3 regions of the Paenibacillus anseongensis genome follow, and region 1 is predicted to be linked to each of the others. Evidence: riboswitches for the same ligand, from Rfam matches in the RefSeq annotation. Region 1 holds a riboswitch; each other region holds the start of a gene.
What was found. A riboswitch is a leader RNA that binds a small molecule or an ion and turns the genes downstream of it on or off. The one in region 1 is predicted to bind cyclic di-AMP.
Positions count from the first base shown of each region.

Region 2: it holds a riboswitch for cyclic di-AMP, as region 1 does, so the genes downstream of both, GON05_RS30150 (ubiquitin-like domain-containing protein) here and GON05_RS19220 (hypothetical protein) in region 1, are expected to answer to the same signal.
Region 3: it holds a riboswitch for cyclic di-AMP, as region 1 does, so the genes downstream of both, GON05_RS28715 (APC family permease) here and GON05_RS19220 (hypothetical protein) in region 1, are expected to answer to the same signal.

Region 1 is NZ_WSEM01000016.1:649,448-654,386, reverse strand. It holds gene GON05_RS19240 (hypothetical protein) at 1-280, shown strand, start outside; gene GON05_RS19235 (oligogalacturonate lyase family protein) at 306-1,418, shown strand; gene GON05_RS19230 (MarR family winged helix-turn-helix transcriptional regulator) at 1,503-1,925, shown strand; gene GON05_RS19225 (alpha/beta hydrolase) at 1,980-2,810, shown strand; cyclic di-AMP (ydaO/yuaA leader) riboswitch at 2,869-3,005, shown strand; gene GON05_RS19220 (hypothetical protein) at 3,093-3,476, shown strand; gene GON05_RS19215 (alpha/beta fold hydrolase) at 3,534-4,391, opposite strand; gene gudD (glucarate dehydratase) at 4,570-4,939, shown strand, end outside.
Region 2 is NZ_WSEM01000032.1:58,784-63,722, reverse strand. It holds gene GON05_RS30160 (ABC transporter permease) at 1-1,208, opposite strand, end outside; gene GON05_RS30155 (ABC transporter ATP-binding protein) at 1,205-1,948, opposite strand; cyclic di-AMP (ydaO/yuaA leader) riboswitch at 2,231-2,424, shown strand; gene GON05_RS30150 (ubiquitin-like domain-containing protein) at 2,715-3,854, shown strand; gene rnmV (ribonuclease M5) at 3,971-4,513, shown strand; gene rsmA (16S rRNA (adenine(1518)-N(6)/adenine(1519)-N(6))-dimethyltransferase RsmA) at 4,582-4,939, shown strand, end outside.
Region 3 is NZ_WSEM01000030.1:4,438-9,376, reverse strand. It holds gene GON05_RS28730 (EcsC family protein) at 1-664, shown strand, start outside; gene GON05_RS28725 (hypothetical protein) at 980-1,132, opposite strand; gene GON05_RS28720 (NAD(P)/FAD-dependent oxidoreductase) at 1,433-2,662, shown strand; cyclic di-AMP (ydaO/yuaA leader) riboswitch at 2,848-3,008, shown strand; gene GON05_RS28715 (APC family permease) at 3,106-4,939, shown strand, end outside.

The DNA of each region.
Region 1 (4,939 bases):
AAGATGGGAGCTCGGGCAGGAGCCGGATAAACGGTTTCTTGACTATGTCATCTACGCCGGCGAGCGGAAGAAATTTGATTTCGCTAGCATGCAGGAAGCGCTGCTTCTGTTTGCATGGCGTTTGGGTGAACAGGGAGATGAGCTCGACGCTGAGGCTTCTGTCGTACAAGCGAACGCAGAGGTTCGGGCGGAGTTCCGTGCTCCAAACCGCTCGGTCCTTCAATTGACCTTGCCGCTTAAACCTGCCGAGAAGATGAAGATGCTGCGGCCTCGGCCCTAACATTAAGAGAATGGAGTGATCACAGATGGCTAAAGGATCTACGATTCGTAACGAGTTCCATTCGTTTGCCGATGCCTACACGGGCCGATCTATGACGCGTTTGACAGCCCCGGAGCAGGTAAATCATCATCCTTATTTTTATTATAAAATGATTACAAACGACAATCGCTATCTCATTTACGCTAGCGAGCGAGAGGGATCCCGTCAGCTTTACCGGATGAATCTCAACGATGGAACGGCCCTGCAATTAACAGAAGGGCCCGATATTCACGATTTCAGCTGCAGTCTGACGAGTGACGACAACTACTTGATTTATTGCAGAGATCAGCGAATTATGCGATTGAATATGACGACGCTGATGGAAGACGTTCTCTATACGACACCTGCAGGTTGGAAATCCAATGCCAATCCCGGTCTCAGCTCAGATGACAAGTATCTCGTACTGGTCGAAATCAATGAAAAGGATGTCGTACCAGGCAAAGGGGACTGGTCCAACTTCGAACCCCAATGGGCAGCGAAACCGCACTGCCGAATCATCTACCTGGATATCGAACAGCGAACCAGCCATATCGCGTTTGAGGAGCTGGACTGCTGGCTCGGGCATCCGCAAATTCGTCCCAATGACCCATCGACCCTTTTATTTTGTCATGAAGGTCCTGGACATCTGATTGATGCCAGACTCTGGCTAGTCCAAAAGGACGGGACGCGGCTGCGCTGTGCGAAGGAACAGACGCATGATGAGCTCATCACGCATGAATATTGGCTTGCTGATGGCTCTAGATTCGCTTATGTGTACCGGCATAAAGATGATCTCTATCACGAAAGTATCCGTTTCATGGACTCAGAGACATTAGTGGAAGAAGTCTGGATGAATTGCTCCAAGTATTGCCACTTTATTTCGAATGCCAATCATACGATGATCGTCGGGGACGGGCAGCTGCCCGAGCAGCACTTCATCTATTTAGTGGATGTAGAACAGAGACAAGAAAAGCGGCTATGCTCCCATGGTACCAGTTGGAAGTCATATGGCAACACACAGGATGCCCACCCGCACCCGGCTTTTTCTCCAGATGGCACATTTATCATCTTTACCTCTGATATGGAGGGCGTTCCTTGTATATATAAAGTGGATTTGTGACAAGGTTCGAGGCAGCCGGCTAGTTTGATCGGCTGCCTCGAATATATGATTGACATTAGTTTGACGTCAAACTATAATGTGAATATGAAACCAACAGATGCTGTGTCAATTATTTCCAGAATTAGAGAAAAGACCAATCGGTTTATCATAGCCGAGATGGCGAAATATGAGGTCGACGATATTGCCATTTCACATGGGGATATTATCTTTGCTCTATTTAAGATGCCTAGATTGACTATGGCTGAGATTGCCAAGAAAATTGATAGAGATAAGTCTACTGTGACTGCACTTGTCGACAAATTGGTCCGGCTCGGATACGTAACTAAGGAAAGGGACACCGTTGACTCAAGGGTCGTCTATGTTGCCTTAACGCCAAAAGGGGAGGAACTGAGACCTATATTTGAAACCATCTCAGAAAAAATGTTAGATGTATTTTACATGGACATTTCAGATAAAGAAAAGGAAGAATTACTGAGAATTCTAACGAAAATTTATAACAATTTTTAAATTTTTTTAAACCAATAGTTTGATGTCAAACTATATAATGAGGTGAAACTGATCATGAAAGATTATACAAAAGATTTGCCAGATCATCGTGTGAAATATATCGGAGAAAATGATCTATGTATAGAAATTTTCGAGGGAGATGAGCTACCGAAGGGAGCCTCCAAAAGACCTCCGCTTTTATTTGTACACGGTGCCTACACGGGCAGTTGGATGTGGAGCAAATACATCCCACACTTTATAAACAAGGGATGGAATTGTTATGTTATGAATTTGAGAGGTCACTACAAAAGTAGAGTGCTCGATTTGACAAATGTAACATTCGAAGATTATTTGGAGGATATGAAAGAGGTTTTCGCCGAGTGTGAGGTTCCACCGATTCTCATAGGATTTAGCATGGGAGGAATTTTGAGCCAGAAGCTGGCTGAAACCAACGAACTTGCAGGCTTAGTGGTGATCGATACAAGCATAAGTAAGGAAGTTTATGAAGCTGTACCCTACAAAGAAATAGCTGCAATGACAACAGGCGTTTTAATGCCCGCACCATCCCGAGAAGAGAATTCCAGTATAGATGAATCAGCGGATGACATTGATTTTCAGAGAAAGTATATAACTGTGGAGTCATTACAAGCATTTAACGATTTTTATTTCTCTTTGGGGGCAAATGGTGGAATATCGATAGACAGCAGTTTGATGGTTCATCCAGCCTTGGTTATTAAAGCAATTAATAGTGAAGAGGATGATCGGCGGGGAAAGGCGACAGCGGAGCATCTCCATGCTGAATATACAGGACTTTGGGATACGACTCACACCGGATTGCTTGTTGGGCAAAGATATATGGAGGTAGTAGATCGGATCATGTTATGGTTACAAGGGATGTATGACTAAGGACATAGAATAGATAAGAAAATATTACTATTGCTTCTCTTTATACATTGGAGTAAATTGATAAAATACGCTTAATTCTTTAGATTAAAGAAGCGGGGGAACCAAGTTTCCTGGGGTGAGTACACATGTAAAGTGTTAGGGTTAACTTTCAACCCGAATCCGTCAGCTAACTTCGTCAGCGTAGAAAGAAATGGATAGAAACATTCAATAGAACAATGTGATTTGAGGTTCTATATCCCTCGCTTCCTTTTTCTCTTCTAGAGAAAATAGGAGGAACTAGACATGCTGCTTATGAAAGTAACCAAAGAATGGAAGAATCTTCTTCCATGGAAGAGAGCCAACGATTCCGTACAGCGTCAACATGAGATTCTCCATTTGAAACAGCGGTTGGAGACGTACGACATTCAATTTCCGAATTTGGCTTACCGGCCATCAGACGTCGAAACACAGACGTTAATGGAAATTAGCAAAACGGTCGCTCTAAACAATGAGCTGCTTAAACAACTGAGTTCAGAAAAGGAATTAGCGGTTGAACTATCGCTAGCCCATCGCGTCGGAACCACGCTCCAAATTTTACAGGATCACCTCACCTTTATCGTAGCCATGGCGCATATTTTCAGTGGTCCGTATCCTAGCCTCAGAGCGTATATCAGTCATACCATTTAACGATCTTCAACAATAGAGAAGGAGCTTGCCTTGCGGCAGCTCCTTTTTTGTTTTTTCTCATGAATAGATACGGCCAAAAAAACGCTTGATCAGCTCCGCAACTTGCTGGCTTTGCTCTTCCAATACAAAATGGCCCCCGCATAAAAAGTGAGTTTCCACACACGTTAATAGTTCTCCGAAAGCAAGAGCCCCTTGCACCGTAAAAATAAAATCATTTTTGCCCCAGGTTATAAGCGTAGGAGGTTGATAAGTTCGCAAGTACTGCTGCCAAACAGGATATTGTTCGACGTTGGTCCGATAATCGTAACCCAATTCCAACTGAATTTGGCTATTGCCGGGTCGATCCAAAAATAACTGGTCCATTAAATAACCATCGGGACTAATCCGGTAGGGATGACACACGCCCGTAACATACTGCATTTTCGTAAAATGAAAGGTTGCAAGCTGAGCAAAGGCCGCTTCGGTTGCAGGATTTCGATCCGCCCAGAGGGCTTTGAAGAGATCGAACGGTTTCCCTAATCCGTTTTCACTAACTACGGCATTCTGAATAACGAATCCTAGAATACGGTGAGGATTTCTTACGGCCAGTCTGAATCCGATAGGACCTCCATAGTCATGGGTGTACAAAATAAAATGAGAAATACAGAGATTATCAACTAATTTTTCAATCAGAATGGATAGATTCTCGAAGGTGTAAGCAAATTCTTCTGTGGAAGGCATACTGCTATTTCCGTATCCAAGATAGTCAGGAGCAATGATATGAAAGTGGTCTGTGAGTTGAGGAATTAAATCCCTGAACATATGGGATGAGCTTGGAAAACCATGAAGAAGGATGATGGTTGGGTTGTATGGACTCCCGGCTTGGCGAAAAAATAACTCCCAACCGTCAATTTTCATTTTTTTATAATGAACCATAATGTCAACTTCCTCTCCGGCGAGCGAGCGCATACTATTCCCTAACAAAAATATGTGAATATAAGTTATTTAAGTACTTAGGAGCTAGAGGACGTGGTACAATTTAACTTAAGGTAAGCTAATTAGTTGTCATCTTCATTAAACTGGTATTCATCCACATGAAAGGGAGAGATCAGACATGAAACAAGAACTGCTAAATGAGCCATCGAGAAATCAAGCTTCCAGTACGCCAATCATTACCGAACTAAAAGTAATTCCAGTTGCAGGGCATGATAGCATGCTCTTCAATCTTAGTGGAGCGCATGCTCCATTCTTTACACGTAACATCGTAATTCTCAGAGACAGTGCAGGTCATACGGGCGTAGGTGAAGTACCGGGCGGCGAGAATATTCGTAAAACGCTTGAAGACGCGAGCCCACTGGTAATCGGTCAATCGATCGGTCAATACAATAACATTCTTACGAAAGTTCGCAAGCAATTCGCTGATCGGGATCAAGGAGGACGCGGTTTGCAGACTTTTGATCTTCGCATCACGATACACGCCGTTA
Region 2 (4,939 bases), on a different contig from region 1:
GCAAATTTTCGTCGTAGAAAAACTCCGCAGCTGAGCGAGATAAAGAGGAAGCCGATGAGCGGCACGACAATGTAGATAAGTGAAGATCGAATCATGAACGGAATCGAAAGCATACATAACTCTAGCAGCAAGGCTGACCAAATGATGAAGGCTAGGGAGCCGGCTTTCAACTGACGGTTAAGCGGGTACATGTCGAGCCAAAAGGTATAGCGGTGTGAACGCTCAAGTGGCGTTAGCTGAACCATGGAAATAATCAAAGCGATAAAGAAGATGAGCAGTCTCGCGGTACTGCTGCTTGAAACGGCGATGGCTAATGTGCCTAGTAAGGATATACGTAGGACAATCGCGAATAGCTCCGTACGTAGAAATGTTTTCATATATATGTAGAGATAGGCAGCATCCTGTTTAAAAGGAATAAATCTTGTGACCCCGCTGATCCAGCTTCGGCGGGCTATTCGCGTTCCCAATTGCGGAACATCCACGAACCAGTTGAAAAAGGCATATAGTCGTGCCTGCTGCTGCCTTTCCTTCGCAATGAGATAATCCCATCCGATGTAGTATTTGGATACGTAATGCGTAGCTGTTAACCAAGCCAGTGTAAGTACAAGAGCGGCTCCGCTTGCCCATAGAACGCTTGTCAGAAATTGCAGAGATATCAGGACGGCTGTTGCCAGCCAGCGGAAGCTAACAGAAACCCTTCTTGCCCGCTCATGAGTGAATCGGCTTTCTTGCCAGCTCGCCAATAAATGGCCTACCTTCATTAATAGAAGCAAGGCAAGCATCCATAAGAAATGCTGCTCATCGCGACCAAGGCAGTGATGATACAAGGGCCATAGGACGACCCATGCCAGAAATGTCCAGAAGGCTTGCAGCACTAAGCTGTACATGAATCCGCCGCGGAAGTAAGGACCCATCTGATGTTCAACGCGCAGCAGAAACATACGGTCTGCACTTCTGGCTAGAGTGCGAATGGGGCTTGAGGCTAACAAAGGTACCAGCAGCAAAAGGACGATCCACAGATAAGGATAATCTGTCGGAAGGCGCTGTAGTATTTTTGCATAATAATAGGAAGAAAGGATGACAAGAAATAGCAGGAAGCCAAAAAAATTGCTGCGCGCTGCATATTGCAGGTAACCCATGGATTCCTTCATATAATGTTCAAATCTCTTCTGCCATAGGGCACGGGTATCCATGTCCATCGCCTTCATACCAATTCTCCTTTTACAAGCTTATAAAAGATGTCGTCCAATGACGCTTGCTGGAGTCCTGTCTGCTGACGTAATTCGACTAAATCGCCTTGGGCGACCATATGTCCTTTGTGCAGGACGACATAGTTATCGCAATATTTTTCAATCGTAGACAAAATATGCGAGGATATGAGAAATGACGCGCCGCGCCGCTTCATTTTGACCATCAACTCCAGCAATGAGCGTATGGCTAGCGGATCGAGCCCGAGAAAAGGCTCATCAATGATGTAGAGAGAAGGTTCGATCAGGAATGCGTTCATGATCATGACCTTTTGCTTCATCCCTTTGGATAAATGGCTTGCAAAAGAGTTGAGCTTGTCCTGCATGTGGAACTGCTCGAGCAGCGCTTGTGAGCGGGAGAGATAGTCATCCTTCGTTAAGCCGTAAGCCATGGCGGTTAACTCCAGATGCTCACGAATTGTAAGCTCTTCATATAGCTCTGGACTTTCAGGCACATAAGCGTAAGTGGCACGGTAAGGCAGTGGATCTTCGGCCAGCGTCAAACCGTTAATTTTTATAGAACCCCTTTGTGGTTGAAGCAGTCCAAGGATGTTCTTGATGGTCGTACTTTTTCCTGCGCCGTTCAAACCAATTAATCCCATCATTTCACCTTGACGGATAGAAAATGTGAGGTCGTGAAGAACAGGTTTATTTGGTAAATATCCCCCGAATAAAGCGTCAACTTGTAATATGGGACCCATCTCAGTGCCTCCCTAAATAGCTAATTATTGGAATTTAGATACGTGTTTCATACCTGATAATTATAAACAAATTTAGTTTCGAAGCCTAGTTTAAGAGTGAAAACACGAAGAAACTTAGTATTCGTACGTTATAATGAGTTAAATGTAGATAAAAGGTGGTTTTATTTTAAAAATAAGCTATTTTTAATCGATTTAGCCCTTTTTAGTAGGTGTTAATCCCTTTACAGGCAGAGATTAACAGCGTAATATACTTTTCATAATAACTTAATAACCAATTTGCCATTTTTCCATTCGCTGAGTTCCAATTATGGGAACGGGGGAACCACTGTTAACTTATAAAGCGGTATCGCTGACGAAGTAAACAGAGTGAGTAACAGGGGTGAATCTTGGACGTTGAACGAAAGTTTACGTCTGAGTAGGGCGACTCTCACGTCCGAATCCGTCAGCTAACCTCGTAAGCGTAAGAGAGGTAACGATTGTCGTGCGTGCTATTTGTGTATTTTTACTATGCAAACTAAGCCAGCGAGAAGAGTCCTCTTCTTGCTGGCTTTTTGTCCCCATAAGGACCTTTAACTGTTTCGGACGACTAATCGTAACCCGGAATTCATAGGATGATGAATAGCAAAGCGGGGTGGGACGACCAGAACGCAGCTGTTTCCAAACAACTGCTGATGGACGACACGTTAAGTTAAATTAAAAACCTTAGTCGCGTCAAATTTAATCATGCTGTAACCTGGCGGCGAGGCTTTGAAGGAGGACCGAAGAAGTGGGCAGTATCTCTTTTAGCGAGACCCATGTAAAACGATCATCCAGCATGTCCTTCGCATTGCGATGGAAGCATGAAAACTTGCGTTTGATTTTAAGCCTGGCTATAATCTCAATCGCAATGACTTTCATGTTTTTGGTGTTGTTGTACGGTACGGCTACCAAGAGCGTATCCGTGGTTGTGAATGGACAAGAAACCGTTGTGCATACGAAGCAATGGGTCCTGCAACGCCTACTGGATGAACAAGCCATAACGATTGGTGAACACGATGAAATATCTGCAGACCCTACGGCTACAATCAAGGGCGGGGACAAATTCGTCATCGAACACGCTTCTCCAATTCAATTGACTGCTGATGGAAAGACCACCACTGTTTACACAACTGCAAGAACGGTTGAAAGTGCATTGCAACGTTTACATATTGCACTTGGGGAGCACGATAAGCTGACTCCCGAACCGACAGCCTCTTTGGGATCAGGCGATGAAATCAAAATCGTCCGTGTGAAAAAAGAGACGGAAGAAGTAACAGAGCCGATTGCATTCGACACGGAAAAGAAAAATGATGCATCGTTGCTTAAGGGTAAAGAGCAGGTCGTTCAAGAAGGTAAAGAGGGCGTACTTCTGAAAAAGAAAGAGAAGACTTACGAAGATGGCGTATTAGTTGCAGAAGCTGTTGTAGGTCAAGAAGTACAGGAACAAAGCGTTAAAAAAGTTGTGTCCGTTGGCACGAAAAATCCCGTTGTCGTTCTATCGGCATCATCCCCTAGTGTGGATGAGGTCTCTAAGAATGGTGTGACATTCGGGTATAAACAAATCCTCAAGAACGTGAAGCTCACGGCTTATTCAGCGGGAGCGGATTCGACAGGGAAAGCCGAAGGGACTCCTGGGTATGGGAAGACCTATACAGGAACGACAGTTACTGAGGGCAGAACGATTGCGGTAGATCCGAAAGTTATCCCACTGGGATGGTGGGTTTACATTGAGGGCGTTGGTTTCCGACGTGCTGAAGATATTGGCAGCGGTGTGAAAGGCCAAATGATCGACGTCTACTTTGAAGATCATGGCTACGCCAATAAATTCGGAACGAAACAAGGGTATACGGTCTATGTCGTAGGACCGAAAAAGCCGTCTGAAAATTAACGTGTAAACGTCTGTTTCAGCGGGAACAATGTCAATATACGTTGCCAGGCAAGCAGCCTGGGCGAAAGAAGAGGGAATCCCTCTTCTTTTTCTGCGTACTGGGAAGGGAATCGATTATGATTAAAGAAGTCATCGTCGTTGAAGGCAAGGACGATACGGCCGCTATTCGCCGAGCCGTCGAGGCGGATACGATAGAGACAGGCGGCTCAGCCATCGGGCAAGCCGTATTGAAGCGCATAGCCCTCGCGCAGCAGCGCAGAGGCGTCATTATATTTACGGATCCGGATCACGCAGGTGAACGGATACGGAAGATTGTGGCAGCCAAGGTGCCGGGCTGCAAGCATGCCTTCATCACGCAGGCGCAGGCCGAGTATAAGGGCGACATTGGCGTCGAGAACGCAGCGCCGGAGATTGTCCGTGAGGCGCTCCAGAACCTGCGGACAGAGTACGACGGGGCTGTCTCGCAGCTTACGATGGAGGATCTCATAGCAGCAGGGTTGATCGTTCATCCGGAAGCAGCTTCCCGGAGGCTCGTCGTTGGCAATGCCCTTGGCATCGGCTACTGCAATGGCAAACAATTTTATAAGCGATGTGCGATGTTCCAGATCTCGCGTGAGGAATTTGAGGCAGCCTTGGAGCATCTGGAACCGAAGATATAGGGAAAGTGAAGTAAGGTGCGAGAGTGGAATTCAGAATTCAGAACCTATAGATAAATGAGGGCTACATAATGACTATACCCGGCAATGAAGTGATTGTAACAGCGGAAGATGTTGCAACACCCAGTAAAACGAAACAAATTATAAAAAAGCACAATCTTGTGCTCAAAAAGAGTCTGGGCCAGAACTTCCTGATCGACCAGAACATCCTGGGCAAGATCGTTTCGGCTGCGGAGCTTGGGCCTAACAAGGGCGCATTGGAAGTCGGCCCTGGCATCGGGGCGCTCACCCAGCAGCTGGCCAAGCTCGCAGGGCGCGTCTTGGCCGTGGAGATCGATCAGCGTCTCCTGCCTATTCTAGGCGAGACGCTGGAGCCTTATCCCCATGCGAGTGTCGTGCATGGCGATATTTTGAAGACGGACCTGCCGG
Region 3 (4,939 bases), on a different contig from region 1:
AAACATCAATAAGCTCATCCCGGAAAAGGTGCACAAAACGATCACGGCCACTGTCAAGGGGATGTTTCAGACGACATTGTTCGGGATGAATTATATCCCTCAGAACGACCCGCTTGTAGGCGCTTCTCTGGCTGAAAGTGATGCTAAAGCTGAGGAATTGCTGTCACTTTATAAAAAGATTGCCGCTGCCGAGGGAGCAGGTACGGGAGCGGGTGGGATTCTGCTCGGCTTGGCGGACTTCCCGATTCTCATCGGGATCAAGCTGAAATTTCTGTTCGAGCTTGCGCACGCCTATGGCTATTCCACGAAGGACTATAGAGAGCGCTTGTTCATTTTGTATGTGTTTCAAATCGCGTTCTCCAGTCCGGCGAAAAAGCCTGCTCTACTAGACACGATCAAAAATTGGCACAAGATCGCAAGCGGCTTTCCGCCTTCTGATGCCTATATGAATCAAGTGGATTGGCAGCAGCTGCAGCAGGAATATCGGGACACCATTGATTTCCGTAAAATGCTTCAGCTTGTCCCCGGCATTGGAGCTGTCGTAGGCGCATGGGCGAATTTTGGCTTGCTGGAAGAGTTGGGCGTGGCGGGCATGAACAGCTTTCGCTTGCGCCGTTTAGAGGATAAAGCCAGGTTGGAGGCTGAGGGTAAGGGTGAGCAGTGAACGGGTGGATTCCCGTTGGAGAAAATCCAATGGAAGTGCCAATTTCCACGTTAAAATGCTGATTTGGTTGGACGAAATCCAATGCATAGGGGGAAATTGGCGTCCTGTGGGCTGATTTTGGTGTGCCTCGTTGGATTTTATCCAACGGAGCGCGGGAATCCGGCCTCATAAAGGCGTTCCCATTGGAATTCATCCAATGAGAAGGGGCAAGGCTTCGCGCGCCCACGGCCCAACGTCCTGGACCTGCATAGCGTGCACCCGCCGCGCGATCCAGCTCCCTTAGTCCCGCCTCGCGCTCTCGCCATACGTTCCGGATCACCCCCAGCCCCGCGCACTGATGCCCCCGCGCCCGCCACCACCGCAATCCAGCGCCCTAAGTGCCGCATAGCGCCTACCCGCCGCGCGATCCAGCTCCCTTAGTCCCGCATCTCGCCCCCACCACGGCGCTACAACGCTCTGTTTCCGCATAGCGTGCCTCCGCCGCGCGATCGAGCTCCCTTAATCCCGCCCCGCGCTCTTGCCCTACGTCCCGCATCGCTCCCACGCAGATATGCCACTCCACACCCCGCAGCCCTTTTTGACCAAGCTAGGCAATGTTCCAGTGATTTTTAAGAAAGAGGCACATATACTAATGATGAGCCAAACCATGTGTACGCCCTGAATGACTATGTGATTTTTTTCACATGACAACCTGTGAATGGTTTGGTCGATCTTTTTCACCAACGATGGTAGAGAAAAAAGTTGATGTAATCGGAGGAGAGGATTCGGATGAGTAAACCGAAGGTGGTTATTCTGGGAGCGGGGTACGGTGGGCTTGTAACGGCAATAAGGCTGCAGAAGCTGATCAAAGCAGATGAAGTGGCGGTCACACTGGTGAACAAACACGACTATCACTACATGACGACACATCTGCATATGCCGGCAGCTGGCACGGATCATCATGAAAATGCGCGTGTAGACATTAAGGATCTGATCGATGAGCGGAAAATTCATTTCATCAAAGCGACGGTTCAACAGATTGTACCTGAGGAAAAAAAGGTGGTCCTGTCGGACGAAGTCCTCACCTACGATTATTTGGTCGTGGGGCTTGGGAGTGAGACGGAAACCTTTGGTATTCCGGGATTGCGCGAGTATGCGATGACAATTAACAGCATTAACAGTGTTCGCTTCATTCGTCAGCATACACAGTATATGTTCGCTAAATATAAATTGGATTCCAAGCATCAAGAATATTTGACAATCGTTGTTGGTGGCGCAGGTTTCACAGGCACGGAGTTTGTTGGAGAGTTGGCGGACCGGATTCCTGATCTTTGCCAAATGTTTGACGTCGATCCTTCCTTGGTTCAGATCATCAATATCGAAGCATCGCCTACTGCTTTGCCGCCCGGACTGCCGAATGATCTCGTGGAATACGGCATGGACGTGATGCGCCGTAAAGGGGTTCAATATAAATTGTCTACCGCCATCAAGGCATGCGAGCCCGGCGGCGTACTGCTAGGAGACGGCCAATTCATTCCTGCCGGCACGGTTATTTGGTCGGGAGGTGTCCGTGGGAATTCCTTGCTGCAAGATGCGGGCTTCCACGTCCAACGCGGCAGAGTCAAAGTGGATGACTACTTGCGTTCGTTGCAGTTTCCCGATGTTTTTATTACGGGAGATTGCTCGATTGTCATGAGCCCGGAAGGCACGCCATACCCCGCCAATGCCCAAATCGCAGTCCAACAAGGTTATAATACAGCAAAAAATTTGCTCTATTCACTGACTGGAAAACCATTACGACCTTTCGCCTACGATTACAAAGGCACGGTCGCCTCGCTGGGTCGCGGAGAAGCGATTGGCATCCTAAAGGTCAAAAAAGTGAAAGGCAGGCTGGCCGCATTCCTCAAAAAAATAATCGATGCCCGCTATTTATTTCTCATTGGCGGTATCCCACTCATCTTCAAAAAGATGATTTTCAAGCAAAAACAAGCCACTAGAAAGCGTCATGTGAGAAATTAATTTTGCTAAAACACCCTAAAATCTAATGAATCAGACAATAAGCTAGTAAAACAGAGATACTGAAAGGATTACACCATTGTAAGCGGATTATCAAATGAATGCGGGGAGGGAATAATCTTTTTTAAGATTATTCTCTCCTTTACTATGAGCCAATAAGAGAGTAGTATCAACTCGTACGTTAACAGTTGAATATTTCGCTTAATTTTCTTATCAGAAAAGCGGGGGAACCATAGGTTTCAACGGGGTGAGTAAGGTGTGTTTTGTCGCATGCGGCAGCTACCTTTAGGGCAGATTTCTCGCAGCCCGAACCCGTCAGCTAACCTCGTAAGCGGTCGTGAGAAAGGAGAACATGTGGCTAAGCACAAGGTCTATCCTTGTGTTTTTTTGCGCCTAAAAAAGGGAAATCAAGCTGAAAACTAGGTTATTTGGAGGAATTTCACAGCATGACAAGTGACTCATTGAAAAAGATTGTATTCGGCAAACCGCTGAAATCAGCGGAGCTGGAATCTGAGAAAATGCAGGTATGGAAGGCTCTGCCCATCCTGTCATCAGATGCCCTGTCTTCGGTAGCCTATGGCACGGAGCAAATTTTGCTAGAGCTTGCAACTGTTGGGGTTGCTGCTTTTGCGTTCTCATTGCCGATTGCAATCTCGATTATTGCTTTAATCATGCTTCTTGTTTTAAGTTATCGCCAAGTGATCGAGGCCTATCCAATGGGCGGCGGAGCTTACATGGTGGCCAAGGAAAATTTGGGCATGATGTCGGGAAGGCTCACTGGGGTTTCACTGCTGATTGATTACACGTTAACCGTTGCCGTTTCGATTTCGGCAGGCGTGCAGGCGATAACGTCGGCTTTCCCAGTTACGGTGCCTTACATTGTCCCCATAGCCTTAGTGCTGGTCTGGTTGATGGTTTGGCTGAATTTGCGGGGTACTTCTGAATCCGGAACGGTGTTCGCGATTCCAACGTACTTTTTTATCCTGTGTATCTTGCTGCTGATCGGCAAAGGGATCTTCGATATGCTGACAGGATCCATGAATATGCATGAATTCCAAGTTGTTCCCAGCTCGATGACGAGTTCATTGACTTTGTTTGTAATTCTAAAAGCTTTTTCATCAGGCTGCTCGGCCGTGACAGGGATCGAGGCGATTTCCGATGCGGTGCCGCATTTCCGTACGCCATCTGTCAAGAATGCCAAGAAAACCTTGGCTTCGCTCGGTACGTTACTGGCGATTGTCTTCGGGGGCGTCACCTTGCTGAGCTTGGGTTATGGAATTGCACCTGACCCGCATGGGCACACTTCGGTCTTGTCGATGGTTACGGAGCAGGCGTTTGGCCGTGGCGCCATGTATTATGCCACACAGATTGGCACCATGCTGATTCTGGTATTGGCTGCGAATACGAGCTTCAACGGATTTCCGATCTTGGCGTCCATTATGGCCCAGGATAAAAACTTCCCGCGCATGTTCTCGTACCGGGGAGACCGGTTGTCGTTTCACTACGGAATCGTAACGTTAGGTGTTTTGGCAAGTATTTTGCTCGTCATTTTCAAAGGAAAAACCGATGCACTTATTCCACTTTATGCAATTGGCGTCTTTTTATCTTTTACCCTGGCCCAAAGCGGTTTGGTCCGCAAATGGTTCAGAGAACGTCCAGCCGGCTGGATCGGCAAGTTCGTTATTAATGGGTTAGGGGGAATCGTTTCCCTTGCCGTTCTTATTATTTTCTGTATCACCAAATTTAGCGAAGGCGCTTGGATTGTTATTATTGTGACGCCGCTATTGCTTTGGGGAATAACCAAAATCAGCAATCACTATGATGATGTAGCCAAACAACTGCGCATTGATATCACGCAAGAACGGGTATGCGTTAAGGAACCTGTGATCATTGTACCTGTAGCGGGTATTCATCGCGTAGTGGCGCAGTCTTTGAACTATGCCAAATCGTTATCTCCCAATGTCATTGCCTTCTACGTCTCGTTTTCGGATGAGGATGAAGAAGCGATGCAGGAGAAGTGGGATAAGTGGGATCCGGGTGTTCGGCTTGTTGTGTTCAAATCCCGTTACCGGACTATTTTGAAGCCGCTGGCTGAGTTTATTGAAAGAGTCGATACCCATGTTTCGGAAAAGCAATCGATCATGGTGATCCTGCCCCAGTTCATGCCGAAAAAATGGTGGCACCGCTTGCTCCACAACCAGTCTGCCGCACGTATTCGCTCGAAGCTGCAAGCCGATAAAGATATCGTCGTTGCGACGGTGCCCTATCATTTGCATGAGT